One region of the Paenibacillus sp. FSL E2-0190 genome, then DNA from elsewhere that is predicted to be linked to it. Evidence: riboswitches for the same ligand, from Rfam matches in the RefSeq annotation. Region 1 holds a riboswitch; the other holds the start of a gene.
The links. A riboswitch is a leader RNA that binds a small molecule or an ion and turns the genes downstream of it on or off. The one in region 1 is predicted to bind cyclic di-AMP.

Region 1 (11,550 bases):
TAAGAGTATTTGCAAAATCGTAAAAGCTCTGTTACAATAAGTCCTGTGCTATTAGTAACAATTTTGTAATCAATTGAAACGATTCCTACATAACTAAATGTATTTATCGTAAGTGTAACTGTCGAAACGTCATTCTCTTGGTGCTTAACACGCCTAATTCCTTTGCACCGGGAAGTGGGGGAACCATATTTTGGGTGAATTGATCTCGCTTTACAGGGATCATAGGGAATCTTCTACCGAACCCTTAAGCTAACCTCGCAGGCCTTGGAAGGAGTACATCTTTTGAAAAGACATAATTTAAGAAAAAAATGCGTCGCTGCGGCGCTAGGACTTGTAATGGCATTATCTATTGGTGGAGGAAGCGCCTTTGCCGACTCTAAGATGGACACTGTAATCTCAAAGACTATTGGAGTTGCCTATAAAACCGGAGGTACAAGCACTGCCGGATTTGATTGCTCTGGATTTACAAAATATGTATTCAAGAATGTGGGTCTTACTTTACCTCGTACATCAAAAGCTCAATATAGCGTTGGAACTGCTGTATCCAAAAGCAATCTGCGTTCTGGTGATCTAGTGTTCTTTAACACACTTGGCAATGGAGTATCCCATGTCGGCATTTATGTTGGAAACGGAAAATTCGCACAATCGTCCTCTTCGCGTGGAGTGACCATCACTTCACTCAGTCAGGCCTACTGGGCCAATCGTTATGTTGGCGCTAAAAGAGTAATGAGTACTTCAGCTTATCAAGCTGTAGCCTTCGATTGAAACCTTCCTCACAACTATAACCTCATAATTACAACTATATGAACCTGAATCTGATTATTCCCGTAATCAAATTCGGGTTTTTCTTTTTTCCATAATATATTTTTACACTAATAGAGCCCAATTGAAACACGTTTATTTGATAAAAATTGCAATTATATTAAAAATTAGGTCATTATTAACGCTTACATATGCCTTTCTACCGTAAAAATGCCAATTTTTCTGCATTAATATGTTAAAAACGATTGCCAAGCGGCTTTCTGTTTGTTACAATTAGCGCAGTGAGATTTTAGTAACATTTTTGTAATCATTAAGTTGTTATTTACAAAGGTTTTGTCATGTATTGATTACAAGCTAATCCTAATCAACAGTATGAGCCGAGTTTCCTAACTATTAGGAAAACGGGGGAACCAACTTTGGGTGAATTGACCTCCATTATATAGAGGGGTCATAGGGGACCTTCAACCGAACCCTTAAGCTAACCTCGTAGGCATTTGGAAGGGGTATACACTTTTGAAGAAGAAGTTAGCAGCAGCAGTACTAAGCTTTTCCATCATCCTCACCATCGGAGCAGGAAGCGCTTTCGCAGATTCCAAAATGGATAAAGTGATTGACAAGGCCATCGGTACTAAATACGTATCCGGCGGTATATCCACTAACGGATTTGATTGCTCCGGATTTACAATGTATGTGTTTGATAAGATTGGCATTAACCTTCCACACCAATCAGGTTCCCAATATCAAATGGGCACAGCAATCTCCCGTGATGATATAAGAGCCGGAGATCTTGTATTCTTCAATACAAGTGGCAAAGGTGTCTCCCATGTCGGCATTTATGTCGGTGAAGGTAAGTTCGCACACGCTTCTACCTCACGCGGTGTTACGATTAGCTCTCTGAGTGATAGCTACTACGTGAAACGCTACGTTGGTGCTAAGCGCATTATGAGCACAGACGCTTACCAATCGGTTGCTGCTGAATCGGAAGACAATGATGATGTTCAATAAGTAACGTACATAGGCTCTTTTCCAAGGTAACTCTTGGAGGAGAGCTTGTTTTTTTGTCTTATTACTTATTTACCCCTCTCATAATTTGTAAAACATTCCTCTCATATAAAGTTTCTGAGTCGAACCTCCCCCATTTTGTATATAATTAGTAATATAGCAATGTCCTCGTGAAAGGAGATCGTTGACTTTATGATAAATCCCTCGGTAACTTTTCATGTAGTTCCTATGGAGGCAATTCACGGAGAAGCTATTTGTAAGTGGAGCTATACGCCTCCATATAATATTTATGGCTGGATGCCGTGGGAGCAGATGCAGGCTCTTGGCATCGAGTTTGGTGATCCGCAGCTCCGGGAGGAACAATATATCTCCATATTAAATGAACAAGAGGTTTTGTGCGGATTCGCACAGTTGTTCCCGATGGAAGGAGTCGTTCGTTTAGGAGTTGGGATGCGCCCCGATCTATGCGGCCATGGTTTAGGCAAACTATTCGTAGATGCAATCGTCCAGACAGCCTTGAATCGTTATCCTGATCGTGAGATAGATCTGGAAGTCCTGACCTGGAACCAACGCGCCATCCGAACTTATCAAAAATGTGGATTTACGATTACAGATACGTATGAACGCCGCACACCTACAGGAGACAAACCTTTTTATTGCATGGTCTATGACAAATGATATTAAATACCATATATTTCATAAGAATGATTGTATTCTCGTTCATTTTTTTGTCACAAACCCTATGATAACGCTTCACCATAAGCTATAATGTAGGGAGCAGCTTACATAGAAGGGACGAATTGGGATGCAGAAATGGATCATGAGCGGTTTGTTTTTTGCCGCCTGTGCCTTTGCGGTAGTACTCATGTTTACACTTCCGGGTAAAGAAGAGGTAGCTGAAGAAAACAAGCCCACGATGCCGGTAGTTCAACTGGACGCGGCAAAGGCAGAAGCAACCGTGAAAGCCAGCTGTATCACCTGTCACGGCGATCAGCTTCAAGGTGGAGTTGGACCAAGTCTTCAGAATGAAGGTGGCCAGCATGACGCTGAGGAAATCTATAGCATCGTCACTAAAGGACGTGGCCAAATGCCTTCCTTTAAGGAGAAACTAGCGCCTGAAGAGATCGCCAACGTCGCACTCTGGCTCTCAGAGAAAAAGTAACCCACCCAAGCAACTAAAAACGCCCGTGTATGAGATAGGTGACTATCTCTGCACGGGCGTTTATTTTATGATTTCGGCTAAACTAGTGATTTTTTTCAAAGGCTTCATTAAATTGATGCGCCTCTCGAAGATCTAGAGCCGTAATCCCATCTTCTTCATTAGATTCCAGTCGCAGTGTAACTGTTTTATAATCAATCGTAATATGTGGATGATGATCGAAGGCTTCTGAAATCGTGGCTACTTCATCAACAAACGCAATGCCCTTCATATATTGGCTGAACATATATTTTCGTACCATAACGTTATCTTCCAGCTTCCAGCCCTCTAGCTTGGTGATCTCCTCACGCAGTTCCTCTTCCGTAAATAACAATTCGTTTCCTCCCTTACAAAAAATTGCAGTAAAGTGCGCAGTTCCCTTTACTTGTCTTAGGCTTTAAACAAAACATCCCTTAGCTTCTGAGGTCCAAGGGATGTGCCAGGATAAAGGCGATATTTTCGATTTAATGTATTCACAAATCCCAGCGATTATAACTCGGCTTTATCAATTTTAACACGGGCTACTGACTACGGGCAAATTACGTACAGACTTCTCCTCCGCCTAAATCAAAACCACTGAAGCCAAATCCTCTTCGCCAACTAAAATATTAATGCGGTGCGTGTCCTTATCGTAAATAATTACGCCGCTCCCCACCTCAATCATAGGTTCATTACCCAGCGCGAAGAAAAGATCCTCAGCCAATGCTTCCCATACCTCCAGCTTTGATTCTTGGGGTAGTTCCTGCCACTCGTCCGGATCCATCTCAAAAAATAAATATCCATCGGAAATTCGTCCGACGGCTTCGGTCAAATCTGTTAGAATTTCACCGTAATCTCTACCATGCTTTACACCCACGTATATCACTCCGTTTTCTTCACAGATGAATAATTACTTACCTTATCCATTATAGCCGAAAAAATGACTTCACAAAAAACCGAATGATGTCGATAAATAAGAATATACGTTAATTCGGTTTCGCACAGAGTGCCCTGCCGCTGTTTCAAGGATGATATACGCGGCATTGTCGGAACACATCTTAAATCTCACGGACGAGGTGCAAAATGGAAATTTCAACAATAATTGGTTTAATCTTTGGTTTGGTTGCTGTAATCTGGGGCATGATCCTCAAGCACGCTCCACTTCATGCTTTGGCCACACCTGCTGCTTACGTTATTATCTTGGTGGGTACGGCAGCGTCTATTTTCATGGCCTTTCCTTTCAACGAGGTCAAAAAGATTCCAAGTCTGTTCAAAATGATCTTTATCAAAAAGAAATTAATCAGTAAACCCGAATTAATCACTATGTTTATGGAATGGGCTTCTATCACACGGCGTGAAGGTCTGTTGGCTCTAGAATCAAAGGTCGATGAAATAGAAGATAACTTCCTCAGGAATGGCATGCGGATGATCATTGATGGAAATGATCAGGATTTTGTCCGCGATGTCCTCATGGAGGATATCCACGCCACAGAGGATAGACATAAAGCAGGAGCGCTCATTTTCTCACAGGCAGGTATGTATGCTCCTACCCTTGGGGTGCTCGGGGCGGTTATCGGCCTCATCGCCGCTCTGGCTGATATGAGTGATATGAACAAATTGGCTGCGGCAATCGGGGCTGCCTTCATCGCCACTTTGCTTGGTATCTTTACAGGTTACGTATTATGGCATCCTATTGCTAATAAACTGAAACGTCTCTCCAAACAAGAAATCGAAGTTCGAATGATGATGGTCGAAGGTCTTTTGTCCATACAGTCCGGTGTATCTACTATTGCCATCAATCAGAAGCTTGCTGTATTCCTAACACCTTCGCAACGCGTTAAGTTAAATGAGAAGGACGGTGGATCAGGTGAGCAAAAAGACTAGACACGAAGAGCATGAAGAACATGCCGATGAATCGTGGCTGTTACCTTATTCCGACCTCATGACTCTTCTGGTGGCTCTGTTCATCGTTATGTATTCTATGAGCGCAACGGATGCCAAGAAATTTGAAGAGATGAGTCAAGCCTTCAGTTCCGCACTTAATGGCGGTACAGGTATTCTTGAAGAGCGGGCAGCAATGCCTAGTAAAACTCAAGAAGATCTGGGGAAAAATGATAAGATGGGTAGCTCTACCTCCAAGAAAGCTGAAGAAGCAGAAATGGCAAAGCTACGACAAAAGGAACAAGAGGATTTAGAGAAGCTTAAGAAACAATTCGATCAATATATTAAGAGCAACGGTCTAACTGATCTGCTCAGTACGAAGCTTAATCAATCTCAGCTAATGATTACGATCAGTGATAACGCATTGTTCGCCTCTGGCCAAGCCATTGTTAAGGATGATTCGCGGCAATTAGCTAAATCCATCTCAACGATGCTGCAGCAATTCCCGGATTATGATGTAGTAGTGCAAGGGCACACCGACGATATTCCAATTTCTAATAGCAACTATTCATCCAACTGGGATCTGAGTGCGGATCGGGCACTTCAGTTTATGAAGATTTTGCTGCAGAACACGAATCTAAATCCGCGCAAATTTAGTGCGATTGGATACGGCGAGTATCATCCTATTTCGGATAATGACACAGCTACCGGTCGAAGCAAGAATCGCCGGGTAGAGGTTTCCATTATTCGCAAATATCAGGAATCCAAAGAGTTTACAGGGATTGTTCCCTCTGCTGAATAAGTGATGTCGTAAGGTAATAAAAAGAGCTGTCCAAAGGTCTTAGACCCCGGACAGCTCTTTTTTGTTGCGAGTACTACATTCTATATGGACCTGTAACATTGTAATAACATTCCTACAGTAACTCGTAGTTCAGCGTAGCTCCAAGCTCTTTCTTCTCATCAGCAGACAGCTCCCGCCATTCTCCCGTTTGCAATGCCCCCAGGCGAATATTCATAATCCGAATGCGTTGCAGCTTTCGAACCTCATAGCCAAAAGCGCTGCACATACGACGAATCTGGCGATTTTTGCCCTCTGTCAAAATAATACGGAAGACACGCTCCGTAATACGCGTGACCTCACAGGGCAGCGTCTTCTCACCTAATATTTTCACACCGCTCGACATGCCAGTAATAAATGAAGGCGTAATGGGTCTGTCCACGGTAACCACATATTCTTTTTCATGCCGGCCTTCCGCCCGCAAAATTTTATTAACGATATCACCATCATTAGTAAGCAAGATTAATCCTTCCGAATCCTTATCGAGACGACCAATCGGGAATATACGCTCATGATGACCTACAAAATCGACAATATTCCCCTTGATATGCTGTTCTGTGGTTGATGTAATCCCAACCGGCTTGTTTAGAGCAATGTAGACCGTCTGGCTCGAGGTTTCAAGCGCTATACCATCTATTCGCACATCATCGCCCGGAACAGCCTGACTGCCCAGCACAGCAGGCTCTCCGTTGATCGTAACTCTGCCGGCATCCACAAGCTTGTCTGCTTCTCGGCGTGAACAGTATCCTGTCTCACTGATGAATTTATTAATTCTCACGTTGTTCTTCACTCCGTTCATCCTTAATGTTAAGCCAAGGTGTAACCCCTCCAGCTGCAGGCAGCTTAATCATAACGGTTGTCCCCCGGCCAACTTCACTTTGTATTTCCAAATGACCCTTATGAGCCTGAATAATACGCTGGCTAATCATTAACCCAAGACCAGTCCCCGATTCCTTATTCGTGAAGAACGGTTCACCCAGCTTAGGCAGCACGTCCTCTGGAATCCCTTCACCCTGATCTTTGATTACAATAAAGACGCAATCCACAGAGTTCCACAGTTCCATTGAAATGACGCCACCCTCAGGCATAGCCTCAATTGCATTTTTAACAATATTAATAAATACCTGCTTCAGCTGGTTCTCTTCACAATGTACAGTAGCAGGTTGTTCAGAGAATTTCGTACTAAATTGAATATCATGTAGATGAGCCTGACTATCCAATAGAGAAACTACATCACCTAATATGTAGCGAAGATCTTTCTCCTGAAAATGAACGGCTTGCGGCTTAGCCAGGATTAAAAATTCACTGACGATAAGATTAATCCGCTCCAGCTCGGATAACATCAGCTCTACATGAAGCGGAACCAAGAGCTCCTTCTCCTGTTGAAGCTGTAGAAATCCTTTTAACGTGGTAAGAGGGTTACGAATCTCATGAGCTACTCCTGCGGCCAATTGGCCGACTGTAGTTAGTTTCTCAGAGCGTCTAAGCAGCTCCTCCATTCGATTGCGTTCCGTCATATCACGAGAAACGTGAATAAAGGAATGGGGATAACCCTCTTCATCTCGAATTATCGAGGTACTAACGCTAACTTCAACTAATGATCCGTCCCGTTTAAGTCTCACTGTCTCGATCGGCGGCAGAACTGCACCATTTCTTAACGCGTCAAGCCGCTCTTCCTCTTGCTTAAGCGCTGTCGCAGGTACAAGATATGGCATATTGCCTATCACTTCTGTTGCACTCCATCCGTACAGCTCCTCAAAGGCTCTGTTAGTGCTAGTGATTCGTCCCTCCATATCCAACGTATGAATCGCATCCGACGTACCGTTAATTACGGATTCCAAATGCTCCTTAACCGCCCGGTTCTCTTCCAGCGTCTGCTTAAGACGATTGGTGCGTTGCATAAGATGAGAAGTCATAGCGTTAATCCGCAAGGCTAATTGACCTAGCTCATCACGAGAGGTTACGCTTAATGGAGGTTCGAACTTACCTCGCGCTACATCATTGACTTTGGCAAGTATAGCCTGAATTGGACGGGTAACAAAACCCGAAAGTATGTAACTACATAGCAAAAATAATGCCAGCAACAACAGAGACGTAGTCAAATAATTAGTTAATTGTTCATGAACTACGGATGAAATCACAGAGTAATCCAAAACTACACCGATTACATAAGGTTCCATTTTAGCAGTCTGGATAGGAATGAAGCTTTTGAGTACTCTTTTTCCATGTACTCTCGTCTCCAGTGTAACTGGCTTCTGCTTCTGCTGAGCTAATAGAATGGCCGCTTTATCTTGCTCCACATTACCATAAGTATAGGTACCGAACTTAATTGGGCGGTTGCCAAGTTTCTTTTTAAATGCATCGCTTCCATCGCCCGCCATACTCGCTAAACCAAATGTTGTTGGATTAAATCCTGTAAGCTCTAAAATCCCAGGATTAACTTCTTTGGTTCGCTCTACAATTTGATCGGGATTGGTGATTTTGACATATTCACTAGCCGCAGTATTGAGAATAACAGGATTAATGATGTAGTTGCTTGCTTCATCATGATAATAACCCCACTTCTCAATGAAATCGGGATTGTAGGTTGAATATTCAAATGGGCCTGACCAAAAATGATCCAATGCCTGACCTTGCCCCACAGTGACTTCCTGATTATCAAATAACTCCAAAAGGGCAAGGTACCAGTACCCCCAACCTTGAGTGGACATTCCAATATCAATAGGATTTGATGCCTTTGTCACCACGATATCATTATCAGTCTTTACCAGAATTGAAATATTAGACACGCCCAACTTGGAAGTTAGGGCCTTAAGTTGAGCATTGGTTATATTCTTATAATCCGGACCCAATTCCTTAGAGGCAAAGATGGCAGCCATTCTTAAGTTATGCGCAATTTGATATTCTACATAGTTAGAGCTATAGTTACTTTGTTCTACAGAAACAGCCATTTGCATAGCGGTGATCTGCATATTATTTGCGTTTTCATTTCTTAGATTATTCTGAGCGGCATAAAGGTTAAATGTCAGGTTTAATGCTAAAATTAGCAGTACCGCTCCAAAAATAATAGCAGATAGTTTTGTCTTTATGGACAAACTGTTATTCACCTCTTATCCACTGGTAAATCCTTGCGGAGCCTATAATAAACATCATACCTTTTGCCCCCTCATTTGAAAAGGACATTTAAAACAAGCCTATTAATTCACGAAATATTGAAATTCAAAAGGTGTTTCTCTACAATATATAAGAAACCATCCACATCTTATGCACATATAAACAAATTATTAAAGTCCGATGTGTACAAAAATGTGTATAAGTAGGCTGTTATCCACAGAGTTATACACATTTTGTTAAGAACGAATATTTGTTCGTTGTACAATGGTTACAGAAGAAGGGAAGATGATCTTGAATATTAAAGCCAATGAATCGCCAGAAGATATACAAGCGGTTCATGAATATTGGATGAGGCAGGCGATCGCAGAAGCACGTAAAGCTGAGGCATTAGGTGAGGTTCCTATTGGCGCTGTCATTGTTCGACATGGTGAAATTATAGGACGTGGATACAATTTACGAGAAACGACAATGGATTCGACAGCCCATGCAGAGATGGTAGCCATTCGCGAGGCCAGCAATGTCATGAATTCTTGGCGTCTGCTGGATTGCCAGCTGTACGTCACCCTAGAACCTTGTCCGATGTGTGCAGGAGCAATAGTGCAGTCCAGAGTGCCTCTCACGGTATATGGAACGCCTGACCCTAAAGCTGGATGTGCCGGGACCCTCATGAACTTGCTTGAAGAGCCGCGATTTAATCATAGAACTGAGGTAATACAGGATGTTTTACAAGAAGAATGTGCAGATCTACTCACCTCCTTCTTTCGCCGTTTACGTAAAAAGCCAATTAAACAAAAGGAGGACTCCTAAATGACCCTTACTCTATATCATACCTCTCAAGGGATCTATATTTCTCCACTTGAGCTTAAGGATGCACAGAGCCTGCTAGAGCTTCGTTTAAATAACCGGGTAACCCACGAACCGTTTGAGCCAAAACGTGATGAGCACTTCTTTACCCTGGAGAGTCAGCAACAGATCATCAATCAGCGTATTGAGGACGCCCTACAGGACAGAGCTTATATGTTCGGCATTTATCTGCTGGATGGACAGCTAATCGGTCAGATCACATTGTCCAACGTCTCACGAGGTGTAGCACAATATGCTGATTTAGGATATTTAATGGATCATCGGATGCAAGGACAAGGTTATATGACAGCAGCGGTCGGATTAGTCCTTGGCTATGCTTTCCGAGCCTTAGGTCTACATAGAGTTCAGGCAGCTATTTTATTGCATAATGAAGCTTCCCGAAGAGTCCTGGAGAAGAGTGGGTTTAAACCTGAAGGGGTTGCCCGTCAGTATCTTAAAATAAATGGACAGTGGCAGGATCACCAAACCTACGCAATCTTAACTGAAGATGTGCTGACAGAGGAACAGAAATAGGATTCTGCATTGTCGCAGGAATCAGTCTACTTTTTTTCCTAAAAAAGACCCGCATGGGCGTATAATATACGCCTCATGCGGGTCTTTATCTTGCGAACTGGGATTAATAAGTTCCCAAACCACCGAATTCTTCTCCAAGTTGATCCATTGTAATTACATCATCACCTTGAGGGATACCAATCTTGAATACCGGCTTTTCGTTGATCTTGCTGTATTGGCCCGTTCCATTTACTGAGAAGGCCACTTTTGTGCCATCTTCCGGATCATTTACTTTAACATCCATCAATAAATCCTGATACACAGCGTATCCGTCCTTATTGATCGCAGTATTATAGTGGAACTGGTTGATGGTAAGGTACTTATCAAGATCAGCTAAGCCCTTATCCAATTCAGTTCTAGCTTCACCTGATGTCAGTTCTTCTTTAGCCTTAGCTAGATCTGCATCTTTAATCTGCAGCATATCCTTGTATTCTTCCTTGCTTACGATATCAATGATTTTTGGCAGGGCATTATTCACCAAGATAGTGATTGCTTCTTTAACATTATCGTTAGTCACTTGGAACTGAACGACTTGTTTAGCTTCCACACCTTCTGGTAAATTAGCATCTTTGGGATCAATCTCGTTAAAATATTTTTCTTCGTCATATTCAGCTAGGACAGTGTCCACCACTTCATTAGACAGCTTCTGCATTTTTTGAGTATCCATCGTACTTGGGTTAAATTCTGCACCCTCCTGCTCTGCCAACGCCTTCAGATCAACCTCTACAAACTTATTGAGGATTGTCTCAGGAATCGGTACGAAAGGAATAGATGGAATCTTAACATACAACTTCTCGGCAGTCATTACCATAGGAACATTAAAGCTCATGCTCATATCGCCTTTCAGATTCAGAACCATAGTTAGTTCTGTCTGCATTGGCTCTGCTTGATATACCCCATCAATGGTAATATCAGCATTCTTAAGCATACTAAGTACCTGTGTAGTCATTGCAGCAGATTCAGCGTCAGAGGTCTCGATCGTAAGATCGTTGATCGTGAATTTACTCTTCATCTCATAAGATGACATTGTAGTCGCTTTAGTAGCGGCTGATTTTAAGGCCTCTTTTGGCGCCTCCTGTTTACTTGCACATCCCGGCAGAATTACTGCTGCTGTAAGCAGCAATGCAGCGGCCGACAAACCCCACTTTTTGTTCATTATTGTTCTCCTCTCCCATTGTAAAAGAAATCTCTCCCCCTCCTATGATAAACCATTTGTAAAAATCAAGAAACACTTCTTTAAAATTCTTAACGTTTTTATTTGTTAACCTTGTGGATTATGGTGGTCAACATGGTTCGCTTGTTTCACCTTTTTAGAACCTGAAAGCGGTTCTGGACCTGAAGGAGCATGGTCTTTTCTCCG
Region 2 (11,550 bases), 1.1 Mb from region 1:
GGGCTTGTCGTAGATTGGTCGGAAACGATTGATATATTTGTATTGAAATATGGTATAGCGCAAGGGAATTATTCCTTAGCTACCGCGGGTGGTATTTTCAAAACAGTCGTAAGTGTAACGTTGCTGCTATTAGCTAACTGGACTGCGAAGCGGCTAGGGGAAGAGAGGCTGTTATAATCATGGAAAAAACTCAATTGATTCCTCAAAAATCTCCAAAAAGTAATGCTGGAAACCGGATGAAAAATCTGAGGTTCGAACCCGTAGTGTTCAGCACCTTCAATACTATATTTATGGTTTGTCTAGTTATTGTTACCTTGTATCCATTCCTGAATACTATAGCAGTCTCCTTTAATGCGGGGAATGATACCATCCGCGGCGGCATTTATTTATGGCCTAGAGAGTGGACCATACAGAACTACAAAGCGGTTTTTGCCTCAGGTACAATTTATAATGCTTTTTGGATTTCGGTAGCACGAACAGTGATATCTACGATCCTGAATCTATTTTTAACCACGATGCTTGCGTATACGTTAAGCCGGAAAGAATATGTTTTCCGCAAACATATTACCTTTATATTCGTCCTTACCATGTATTTTAGTGCGGGTCTGATTCCAAACTATTTCCTTATGAAGGATCTTCATTTGCTCAATTCGTTCTGGGTATATGTAATCCCGTCCATGGTAAGTGCATTTAATATGATCGTTATCCGTACTTATATTGGTACCTTACATGAAAGTCTTATGGAATCTGCAAGAATCGACGGTGCCGGGGAATTCAAGATCTTCATGAAAGTAGTCTTCCCTTTGTGTAAACCTGTTCTTGCTACCATCGCCCTTTTTGTTGCAGTAGGTGCGTGGAACCAATGGTTTGATGCGTTTATCTACACCTCTTCCCGCCAGAACTTGAGTACATTGCAATATGAATTAATGAAGCTGCTATCCTCTACTATGAACTCGAACAGTAACCCTAGTGTAAATAACGGGACAGGGATGACTCAGGAGTCGGTACATGCCATGGTTACACCAATCTCCATACGGGCAGCCGTTACGATCGTTGCTTCGGTTCCAATTTTGCTAGTTTATCCATTCATGCAGAAATATTTTGTGGTCGGTCTAAATGTAGGAAGCGTGAAGGAATAAGGAGCTTGCAATCACTATTAAGTAATAGGAAGGTTGTCTGTTAAATTATGACCCCATCTTCAATCACATACACGAATCCGATACTTCCAGGCTTCTATCCTGATCCAAGTATCACTCGGGCAGGGGATGACTACTATTTAGTTTGCAGCTCCTTTGAGTATTTCCCTGGCGTACCTATTTTTCATAGTCAGGATTTGATTCACTGGACACAAATAGGTCATGTGCTCAATCGTGTAAGTCAGCTGGATACTCGTAAAAGCAAGAGCTCTGGAGGGATATTTGCCCCAACGATCCGCTATCATGAAGGAACGTTTTACATGATAACGACCGAAGTACACGGGAAAGGGAATTTCTATGTTACGGCTACGGACCCTGCGGGTCCGTGGTCAGATCCGATTAGTATTCCTTATGGAGGAATTGATCCTTCTCTAATGTTTGATGAGGATGGAAAAGTATATGTAACCACCCAGCAGGGGGCAGATTATGACTCCCATGCCATCCAATATGAGATAGATATCGCTACGGGAGCAGCATTAACAGAACCAGTTGTCATCTGGACTGGGGATGGCGGACCTTGGACGGAAGGCCCTCATTTGTACAAAATAAATGGAATGTACTATATCATGACGGCTTCAGGAGGAACGGCTAAGGAACATCGGGAGATCATTGGCCGCAGCTCCTCTCCTTATGGACCGTTTGAACGATTGCCGCATCCGATATTGACGCACAGCGGTACTGACAATCCCATTCAGTATTTAGGGCATGCCGATTTGATTGAGGATCGTAACGGGGATTGGTGGGCCGTATTCCTTGGAGTAAGACTAGTAGATACAAAATTCACTGTGCTTGGAAGAGAGACTTTCCTTGCTCCCGTAAGCTGGACTGAAGACGGATGGCCGATGATCGATAATAATGAAGACACAGTTGGACTGGAAATGAAGGTTTCACGTGTACCTGGTCAATCGCCAAAACCTAAGACTAGTGGAAGACATGATTTTGATGATCAAGTATTGCCGCTGGGATTAGCCTTTCTGCGGAATCCGGCTGAGGGAAGCTGGTCCTTAAACGAAAGACAGGGATGGTTATCTCTTCGAGGACAATCTGCAGGTCTCAGTGAAGTAGGCCAAGTGGCTTTTGTAGGCAGAAGACAGCAGCATACTTCGGCAGAATGGAGCACGCTGCTTGAAATGCCTTCATCTATTGCTGATGTGGAAGCTGGACTTTGCGCCAGATTAGATGAGAATGCTCATTATGAAATTGGACTTGTTCAAAAAAACGGGCAAACAGTGATTACAGCTCATGTGACTATGGATGGAGTAACCCATACAGTGGCAGAGGTTCCAACTACTGCCGAGCGAATTTATTTGAAAGTTAAGGCTGAGCTTACCGAATACAGCTTCCTTTATTCTTTGGATGGGCAGGAGTGGAATAAGCTATCAACAGCAGCAGCGTATCCATTATCTCCTCAAGCCGTAAAAGGAAATGGATTTACGGGTGTTCTTATCGGATTATATGCAACAGGTCATGGCAAGGTGGCTGAGGTGCCTGCCTACTTCGATTGGTTCGATTATCAGTCTTAATTATTCGAATACTGATATAAATGCTTTTGTCAGGAGGGAACTTGTTGAGACAAGCTAGTGATTACACAGAACCTGCACTAAAAACAATATTTGCTGAGGATTTCAAAATTGGTGCAGCCGTTAACCTGATGACGATAAAATCACAGGAGCACTTGCTCGCCTATCATTTCAATAGCATTACCGCTGAGAATGAGATGAAGTTTGAAAGTCTGCATCCGCTTGAAGACATTTATAACTTTAAACTAGCAGATCAGTTGGTTGCGTTCGCCCGAAAACATCATATGGCTATGCGTGGGCATACTTTAGTCTGGCATAACCAGACTACGGACTGGTTGTTTGAGGATAAGAAGGGCGGGTGTGTAAGCAAAGAGACATTGCTTGCACGGCTCAAATCACATATTCAGACCGTGGTTGGGCGTTACAAGGAAGATATCTATGCTTGGGATGTTGTAAATGAAGTTATTGCAGATGAAGGAGAAGAACTTCTTCGCCAGTCAAAGTGGCTGGATATTGTCGGACCGGAGTTTATCGGCAAAGCGTTTGAATTCGCTCATGAAGCCGATCCTAAGGCTTTATTATTCTACAACGACTATAACGAGTCTAATCCTCTTAAGCGTGACAAAATCTATAAAATGGTGAAGTCGCTGCTGGAACAAGGAGTGCCGATCCATGGCGTCGGATTGCAAGCCCACTGGAATCTATACGATCCGAGCTTAGACGATATACGTGCTGCTATTGAGAAGTATGCATCTTTAGGGCTTCAGCTCCAATTGACAGAGCTGGATGTGTCCATGTTCCGTTTCGATGACAAACGAATGGATTTAAAGGTCGCACCTGCCGAACTGCTCGAGCTGCAGGCAGAGCGCTATGAAGCGATGTTTGCTCTGTTGAAAGAATACCGCGACGTGATTAGCTCAGTCACTTTCTGGGGAGCAGCGGATGACTATACATGGCTGGACGGCTTCCCTGTTCGGGGACGGAAAAATTGGCCATTTCTATTCGATGAGCAGCATAATCCTAAGCGAGCGTATCACCAATTGCTTAACGCTGTCACCAAATCATAGAGCGGGTAACCTGCTCAAGCTTGCGAATCATGAACCCGTCCTTTTCAATCCAGGGCGGGTTATTTATACGGGAGGAATAAACATGACAAATATCGCTTATGAGGCTTGGCTCAATTATGGTCAGCTGAAATCAGGATCTCTATACAATCAATATATAGATTGGTGTGTTGAGTTGGTAGTAACGGAGGACAACGAGACGATTCAGGCGGCAGCCGCGGAATTCATACAGGGGATGACCTCTATGCTGGGCAAAGCGCCACTGCTCACAGCGAAACCTGAAGGACCGTGTATCGTTATAGGAACCTTCCAAGGGGGGAATCCATTAATTAGTAGAGTATTCGCAGGAGAACGAACCGATTCACTGGGTCCTGAAGGTTTCCTTATACGTACAAATGCTACTGAGCAATGTATCGCTGTCGGTGCTTCAACGCCTGTTGGAATATTGTATGGCGTATTCCATCTGTTACGGCTGATAGGAACAGAAAGCGAGATAGACGCTCTGAATTTGTCTATGAATCCGGTGAACGGCCTGCGAATGATTAATCACTGGGATAATTTTGATGGCAGTATTGAACGTGGCTATGCTGGACGGTCCTTTTTTTACGAGTCCAATCAATTTCTTAACGATACAAAGCGGCTGCGTGATTATGCCAGATTGATGTCCTCTGTGGGGATCAACGCGATTTCGATTAACAATGTGAATGTTCATGAGCTTGAATCTCTATTTATAACGGAGCAATATTTGCCTGATATCGCGTTAATTGCAGGAATATTCCGCGTATACGGAATTAAGCTATTCCTCAGTGCTAACTTCGCCAGCCCGATACAGATCGGAGCATTGGAGACAGCTGATCCACTGGACCCAGCGGTGCGGCAATGGTGGAAAGATAAGGCTGGTGAGGTTTATCGAGTGATCCCTGATTTTGGCGGGTTTGTGGTCAAAGCGGATTCAGAAAATCGACCTGGACCATTCACTTACGGGCGTGACCATGCCGATGGCGCTAATATGCTGGGAGAAGCACTGGAGCCGTTTGGCGGAATCGTGATTTGGCGTTGTTTCGTATATAACTGCAAGCAGGATTGGCGTGACCGTAAGACAGATCGGGCCAGAGCAGCGTATGATCATTTCAAACCATTGGATGGCCGATTTAATGATAATGTAGTGCTGCAAATCAAGAACGGACCGATGGATTTTCAAGTTAGAGAACCGGTATCTCCGCTGTTTGGCGCACTGGAACATACCAATCATCTGATGGAGTTTCAGATTGCTCAAGAATATACAGGGCAGCAGCGGCATCTCTGTTATCTCGTTCCACAGTGGAAAGAAGTCCTTGATTTCAATACTTATGCCAAAGGGCAAACTACGCTTGTGAAACATATTGTGGACGGATCGGTGTGGGGAAATAAGTATAATGGTGTGGCTGCTGTAACTAATGTCGGGGATGACATGAACTGGACGGGGCATGGGTTAGCTCAAGCCAATCTGTATGGATATGGGAGATTAATTTGGAATCCGGAGCTGACGGCAAAAGAAATAGCTGAGGAATGGATTCGCCTTACCTTTGGCACTGATAAAGGTCTAGTGGTTGCTATTCGCGGGATGTTAATGGACTCATGGAGGATTTACGAATCTTACACAGCTCCATTAGGTGTGGGCTGGATGGTTAATCCGGATCATCATTATGGGCCGAATGTGGATGGATATGAATACGCCAAGTGGGGAACGTACCATTATGCGGATCATAAGGGCATTGGTGTGGATCGTTCAGTCAAATCGGGAACGGGGTATAGCGGACAGTATATGGGTCTTAATGCATCAAATTATGAGAATCTAGCGTCTTGTCCAGAAGAGCTGCTGCTGTTCTTCCATCATGTTCCATACACGCATGTTCTGCAATCGGGGCAAACGGTTATACAACATATCTACGATACTCATTTCGAAGGGGCAGAGCAGGCTGCACAGCTTCTAGCAACATGGGAATCACTTGAAGGCAGCATGGATAGTGGATTGTATGTGCAAGTGAAGCAACGTCTTGAAGAGCAAGCAGAGCATGCGCAGGAATGGAGAGATCGGATCAATACGTATTTTTACCGTAAGAGCGGAATTGAGGATCTTAAAGGCAGAAAGATTTATTAGATTTTGAACCGAGGGATGATGATAGTGAGCCTCACGATTAGAGCGATTTTGAAAGATTTAATGGGAACTGTGGAACAGATAGAAGGGACTGTGGATATTCTGAACCCAGGGGAACCGGAAACTGAAGTCACAGGGATTATTACGGCCTTCTCTGCCACACAAAATATTGTGGAGCAAGCAATAGCGTTAGGAGCCAATTTGCTGATCACGCATGAAGGTGTATTTTATAGCCATCATGCAGCGAGCGAGTGGTTAGAAGGTGATCCGGTTTATCATGCGAAAAAAAGTCTGATCGAACATTCCCCAATAGCTATTTTTCGTTATCATGATTATTGGCATCGGCAAGAGCCGGATGGGATTATGATGGGTTTGCTGCGAGAGCTGGATTGGTCAGACTATGTGGAAGAGCAGCAAGCGGCTGCTACGATTCTCACTATTCCTGCTATGACTGTAATGGAAGCTGCTCAGTATATTAAAAGTAAGCTAGGCATCTCTTATGTACGCGCTGCTGGTGACCTGTCTCTGTCCTGCAAACGCGTAGGGATATTAATAGGTTACAGGGGAGGCGGGATGATGGCTATTCCGCTTTTTAATGATCACAATCTTGATTTAATTATCGCTGGAGAGGGACCAGAGTGGGAGACTCCGGAATATGTGCGGGATGCAGGGCACCAAGGCAGATCTAAAGCGCTCATCATGTTAGGTCATGCGGAGAGTGAAGCACCGGGGATGAAATATTTAGCTGAAATCTTAGCAGACAAATATCCCATGCTTCCTACCCGGTTCATTGCTGAACAACCCATCTATCAGATGGTTTAATCTGGGGAAATTAAGAGTGCGGAATAAATAAACATATTATGGAGAAAATGAAGGGAAACAGGTCACTGAGAAAGGAGTGTTTCAATGGAAATTCCTTTGGAGGCTGATGAAGTATTAAGTCGGATCAAAAAGCTGCAAAGCGACGGAAGCTCAATCAGTAAAAAACAAGTAAAGCAAAGCGACCCAGAGCTTATGAGAAGTGCGCTGTTCTTTTTTCCAAGCTGGGAGCATGCATTGAAAAACGCCGATCTTTTGTAGCCATAGTATTGTAAAAGGAAGCTAAGTGGACAGGGGGAGATCTCTGATTCTGCTTAGCTTTTTTCTTTTTTATGAAATCATTCGTGCTGTTCATGTGAAATAATATTAACAAGCTTGCCAAACGGATCGGGGACATAGAAACGACGAACACCCCAAGGTACAGAAACTGGCCCAATAGTGGTATTGAAGATTGTCGTTTCTTATTAAATAGGAAAGTACTGGTGAAGCACCCCCTTTTTCGCTTGCTTCAGAGCTGTTTTTCTAAAGAAAACGAGTAAACAAGAGCAAAAGAAAGAGAAAATGAAGAGTATGCTTAATATGAAATGAAAAGCATTGCTTTCAACATTATTTTGACCAGAGCCCTCCTTTACAAGAAAACCTTACAAGAGTATGATTCATCTCAGAACTGAGAATTATCTTAAATTTACAATTACATAAGCAATCCGCTTAATTTCCGTTTCTGGAAAGCGGGGGAACCAACAACTGGCAGCCGATGTGAGAGTCGGCACTGGTTATGGGGTGAATCCTGTTCCGGGTGCATAATATGCATCCCTGCAGGTAGGGCAACTCTCACTGCCCGAATCCGACAGCTAACCTCGTAAGCGTATGGAGAGAGGATGAATGGCGTGTTTAGTGATGAATAGCCACAGAGAATCCCTCTGTGGTTTTTTGCTGCGTTTTTAAGCAGATATAGTCGTAGAATTTATTATGAAAGAGGTGTTACCTTTGCCTATCGCTAAACTGAACGGAACTTCGCTCTATTATGAAATCAATGGAACTGGCACTCCGGTTGTGTTTATCCATGGACATGGATTAACACACAGTATGTTCAAACCACAGCTGGAGTATTTTTCCGATAAATATAAAGTGATTTTGTGCGATTTACGGGGGAATGGCAAGTCTGGTAAACTGCTGGAGGCCCCACATGAGATTATTGAGACGCAATGTCTGGATCTGATTATGCTGTTGAATGACCTAGGTATCCGTGAAGCAGTTTTTGTAGGAATCGCCTATGGTGGCTTAGTCGTTCAGCATATTGCCAAACAATATCCTGAGCGTGTAAAAGCAATTGTGGTCGCGGATAGCTTTTGTAGGACTCACGGATCAACAATAGTAGGGAAAATACAAACTATGGCAGCATATTGCAGTTTACTAATGTATTATCTCCCAAGCGAGCTGGTGTTGCCTTCGATTCGGATGATGTACCGAGAGCGCTGGAGTCTGGCCTACAATGAGATTAGAAGAGGACTGCTGGACAAACGCCCCCGGGAGTTATATCGGCAAAGGCTGGCTACGAGCCATGTTGATTACACCAGATGTTTAAAGGCTTTTAAACGTCCCGCTTTGTGTATTGTAGGGGACTTTAATGAATTTGGAGTGAATTGTATGAAGGAAATGGTGTCTCAGCTGCCGCAGGCGCAGTTGGCGATTATTCCGAACGCATTAGATCCAAGTAATCTGTGCCAACCGGAGCAATTCAATGCGATTCTTCAACGTTTCTTAGAGAAGCAGCAGGGCAGTCAGCAGATTAGCTGATCTATAGGGAGACCTTCACAAGCGAGCGTTTAAGTGAGAAAATAGGCGTCCCATAGCCAGGGCGGAATGAGCTGGCTATGGGTCGTCTTTCTGGGAAGAACTTTAGGGGAATTCTCCCTAAAATGAAGGAGATTATGGCTCCTAGAACGTAGATTAGGGAAATCCTCCCTAATAATAGGATGTTTTTAGCCATAAATGGGTATTTGCATGAATTTTTAGGGAGGAATTCCCTAAAAACCTCATTTTAAAGCGATTATCGATGAACATTAGGGAGGATTTCCCTAATATAATGGACATCCAATTAAAGGCTGGCTTATCCGTAGTGAAATCTACGAATGAGCCAGCCTTTGGTTATTTTACTAACGCTACTTAATGTCCCTACCCTACCACAGCACCAAATATAGCTCACCAGACGTGGGAAAGAACAGTAGGCCCTAAGTAGTGATGGTAAGTGTATAGAAGGAGGCGTAGTAAGCAACGCATCTGCTACTCTTGCATTTTGTACAATGCGATCTACTCGTGTAAGATTAAGATAATTCATACTAAAGGAGCTGAGTCATGATGTCTCAAGCTGAAACTATAAAACTGACTTCATTATCTTCAAAAGGGGGCTGCGGCTGCAAAATCGGTCCCGCCGATCTCATGCAGGTTATTCGTAGTCTGCCACCAACTGTTCCTAACCCGGATCTACTTGTAGGTCTTGATACTAGTGATGATGCAGGGGTGTATCGTTTAAGTGATGAATTAGCGTTAGTGCAAACTGTTGATTTTTTCACGCCGATCGTGGATGATCCCTATTCATTTGGTCAAATTGCAGCAGCCAATGCATTAAGCGATATTTATGCGATGGGTGGAAAGCCGCTTACGGTGCTTAATATTGTGGCCTTTCCTATTTCTGTTTTAGATAAAAGCATTCTCGGTGACATTTTGCGCGGTGCAGCGGATAAAGTACAGGAAGCAGGAGCTACTCTTGTGGGCGGACATTCCATCGACGATAAAGAGCCCAAATTCGGATTGGCCGTTACGGGCCTTGTGCATCCTGACAAAGTAAGAACGAATGCGGGCGCCAAGGTGGGAGACAAGCTGATTCTAACGAAGCCTATCGGTGTGGGGATCTTAACAACTTCCATTAAAAAGGATCAGCTATCTCCTGAAGAAACCACACGCCTTACGACAGTAATGTCTACTTTGAATAAAAAAGCGGCTGAAATCATGGAGCCTTATGATGTACATGCTTGTACAGATGTTACCGGATTTGGGCTACTGGGACATGCCTCGGAAATGGCTAAAGGGAGCGGCACGGGCCTGATCATTCGTCAAGGCGATGTACCGATGCTGCCAAGAGTAAGAGAGCTTGCGGAGCAGGGATTTGTTCCAGGAGGCACTAAGAATAACTTTGCCCATCTGGAAGGCAGCATTCTTTATCCGGAGGAGATGGACCAACTAAGCCGCTATATTCTATGTGACGCTGTGACTTCTGGCGGACTGCTGATCTCTGTGGCCCCTGAACAAAGCGAAGATTTGCTAAAAGAGTTAGTAGATGCAGGGGTAGAAGCGGCATTGATCGGAGAGGTAACGGAAGAGCATCCGGGTCAGATTACAGTTATAGCTGCTGTGGAATAACTGTTGTATATCAGCTTAGAGCAAATTATGAAGGTTAGCCACCAGAGGAGAGAGCATATTGTTTCAGGACATTACACTGGAAGAACTTAGAGTGTTAAAAAACAAGAAGCAGATCACCATTATTGATGTTAGATCTCCTTCTGAATATAAAGATGCAACGCTGCCGGATAGTTTGAATATTCCTTTTTTTGATGATCAGGAACGGGCTGAAGTAGGGACGTTGTATAAACAGACAAGTGTGCAGGCCGCGAAAGAACGTGGTTTGGAGATTGCTGCGGCAAAACTGCCTTCTTTTGTCAAAGAATTTGCAGCGATTCAAGGAGACAAAGCTGTATTCTGCTGGAGGGGAGGTATGCGCAGCCGTACAACTGCGACCGTACTCTCTTTAATGGATATTCATGCTTACCGGCTGATAGGCGGCTATAAGGCTTATCGTAAATGGGTGCTCGACGAATTGGAGTCCTATGAATGTAAGGCGAAGTCTTATGTGATTCACGGAAATACAGGCACAGGTAAAACCAATCTGTTACACCGCCTGAAAGCGCAAGGCTACCCCGTTCTGGATTTGGAAGGGATGGCAGGTCATCGTGGTTCTATTTTTGGTGAGATTGGCCTTCGTGCGAACAATCAAAAAACGTTCGATAGTCTTCTTTTAGAGGAGTTAATTAAGATCGGGGATTCTCCTTATGTACTATTTGAAGCGGAGAGCAAAAAGATTGGTAAGGTAGTAATGCCCCCATTTATGGCCGAGCAAAAAGAGAGCGGAACGCAGATCTGGATTGAGATGCCTTTGCATGCCAGAGTGGAGCAAATCCTTGAGGATTATCGGCCAGAAGAATACAAGGAGCAATGTATTTCTGCATTTCGGAGTATTAAATCCCGAATTCATATCCCTATTGCGGCAGAAATCGAGCGATGCTTGCAGGCAGATTTGTTCGGCGAAGCTGTGGCGCTGCTGTTAGAGTATTACTACGACCCTAGATACGATTATACGTCCACTCAGTATGAAGGCATTGAGAGAGTTACTTTTAAAGTGAATAATCTGGATGAAGCTGAGACTGCTGTGCGTTCTTTTTTTAAACATCAAGAAGTATAAGTTTCGCGTTATGGTTAAAGGGGGCTTTACTTAATATGATCTATTTAGATTACAACGCTACAACACCAGTAGATAAGGAAGTAGCAGAGGTTATGATCCCTTATCTTTACGGTCATTTTGGGAATCCTTCAAGCAGTCATTCTTTGGGGCGGGAAGCTAAACTCGGAATAGAGCAGGCAAGAACACAGGTGGCTGATTTCCTGAATTGTGCGCCGGGTGAGGTGCTTTTTACCAGTGGGGGTAGTGAGTCTAATAATACTGTCATTAAAGGAGTAGCCCAAACGTATCGCCATAAAGG

Region 2: it holds a riboswitch for cyclic di-AMP, as region 1 does, so the genes downstream of both, NST25_RS26255 (alpha/beta hydrolase) here and NST25_RS00540 (C40 family peptidase) in region 1, are expected to answer to the same signal.

What each region holds. Positions count from the first base shown of each region.
Region 1 is NZ_CP150306.1:103,481-115,030, reverse strand. Features, by position in the region: cyclic di-AMP (ydaO/yuaA leader) riboswitch at 141-279, shown strand; gene NST25_RS00545 (C40 family peptidase) at 337-765, shown strand; cyclic di-AMP (ydaO/yuaA leader) riboswitch at 1,128-1,270, shown strand; gene NST25_RS00540 (C40 family peptidase) at 1,315-1,767, shown strand; gene NST25_RS00535 (GNAT family N-acetyltransferase) at 1,957-2,442, shown strand; gene NST25_RS00530 (cytochrome c) at 2,570-2,926, shown strand; gene NST25_RS00525 (4a-hydroxytetrahydrobiopterin dehydratase) at 3,009-3,296, opposite strand; gene NST25_RS00520 (hypothetical protein) at 3,525-3,818, opposite strand; gene motA (flagellar motor stator protein MotA) at 4,025-4,825, shown strand; gene motB (flagellar motor protein MotB) at 4,809-5,624, shown strand; gene rluF (23S rRNA pseudouridine(2604) synthase RluF) at 5,737-6,438, opposite strand; gene NST25_RS00500 (ATP-binding protein) at 6,428-8,755, opposite strand; gene tadA (tRNA adenosine(34) deaminase TadA) at 9,066-9,581, shown strand; gene NST25_RS00490 (GNAT family protein) at 9,582-10,151, shown strand; gene NST25_RS00485 (hypothetical protein) at 10,255-11,346, opposite strand; gene NST25_RS00480 (small acid-soluble spore protein P) at 11,452-11,550, opposite strand, start outside.
Region 2 is NZ_CP150306.1:5,986,483-5,998,032, reverse strand. Features, by position in the region: gene NST25_RS26295 (ABC transporter permease subunit) at 1-177, shown strand, start outside; gene NST25_RS26290 (carbohydrate ABC transporter permease) at 237-1,139, shown strand; gene NST25_RS26285 (glycoside hydrolase family 43 protein) at 1,187-2,719, shown strand; gene NST25_RS26280 (endo-1,4-beta-xylanase) at 2,764-3,783, shown strand; gene NST25_RS26275 (alpha-glucuronidase family glycosyl hydrolase) at 3,866-5,920, shown strand; gene NST25_RS26270 (Nif3-like dinuclear metal center hexameric protein) at 5,939-6,739, shown strand; gene NST25_RS26265 (hypothetical protein) at 6,824-6,997, shown strand; partial or broken gene NST25_RS26260 (glyoxalase) at 7,075-7,170, opposite strand; cyclic di-AMP (ydaO/yuaA leader) riboswitch at 7,432-7,618, shown strand; gene NST25_RS26255 (alpha/beta hydrolase) at 7,724-8,533, shown strand; gene selD (selenide, water dikinase SelD) at 9,095-10,156, shown strand; gene mnmH (tRNA 2-selenouridine(34) synthase MnmH) at 10,215-11,252, shown strand; gene NST25_RS26240 (cysteine desulfurase family protein) at 11,288-11,550, shown strand, end outside.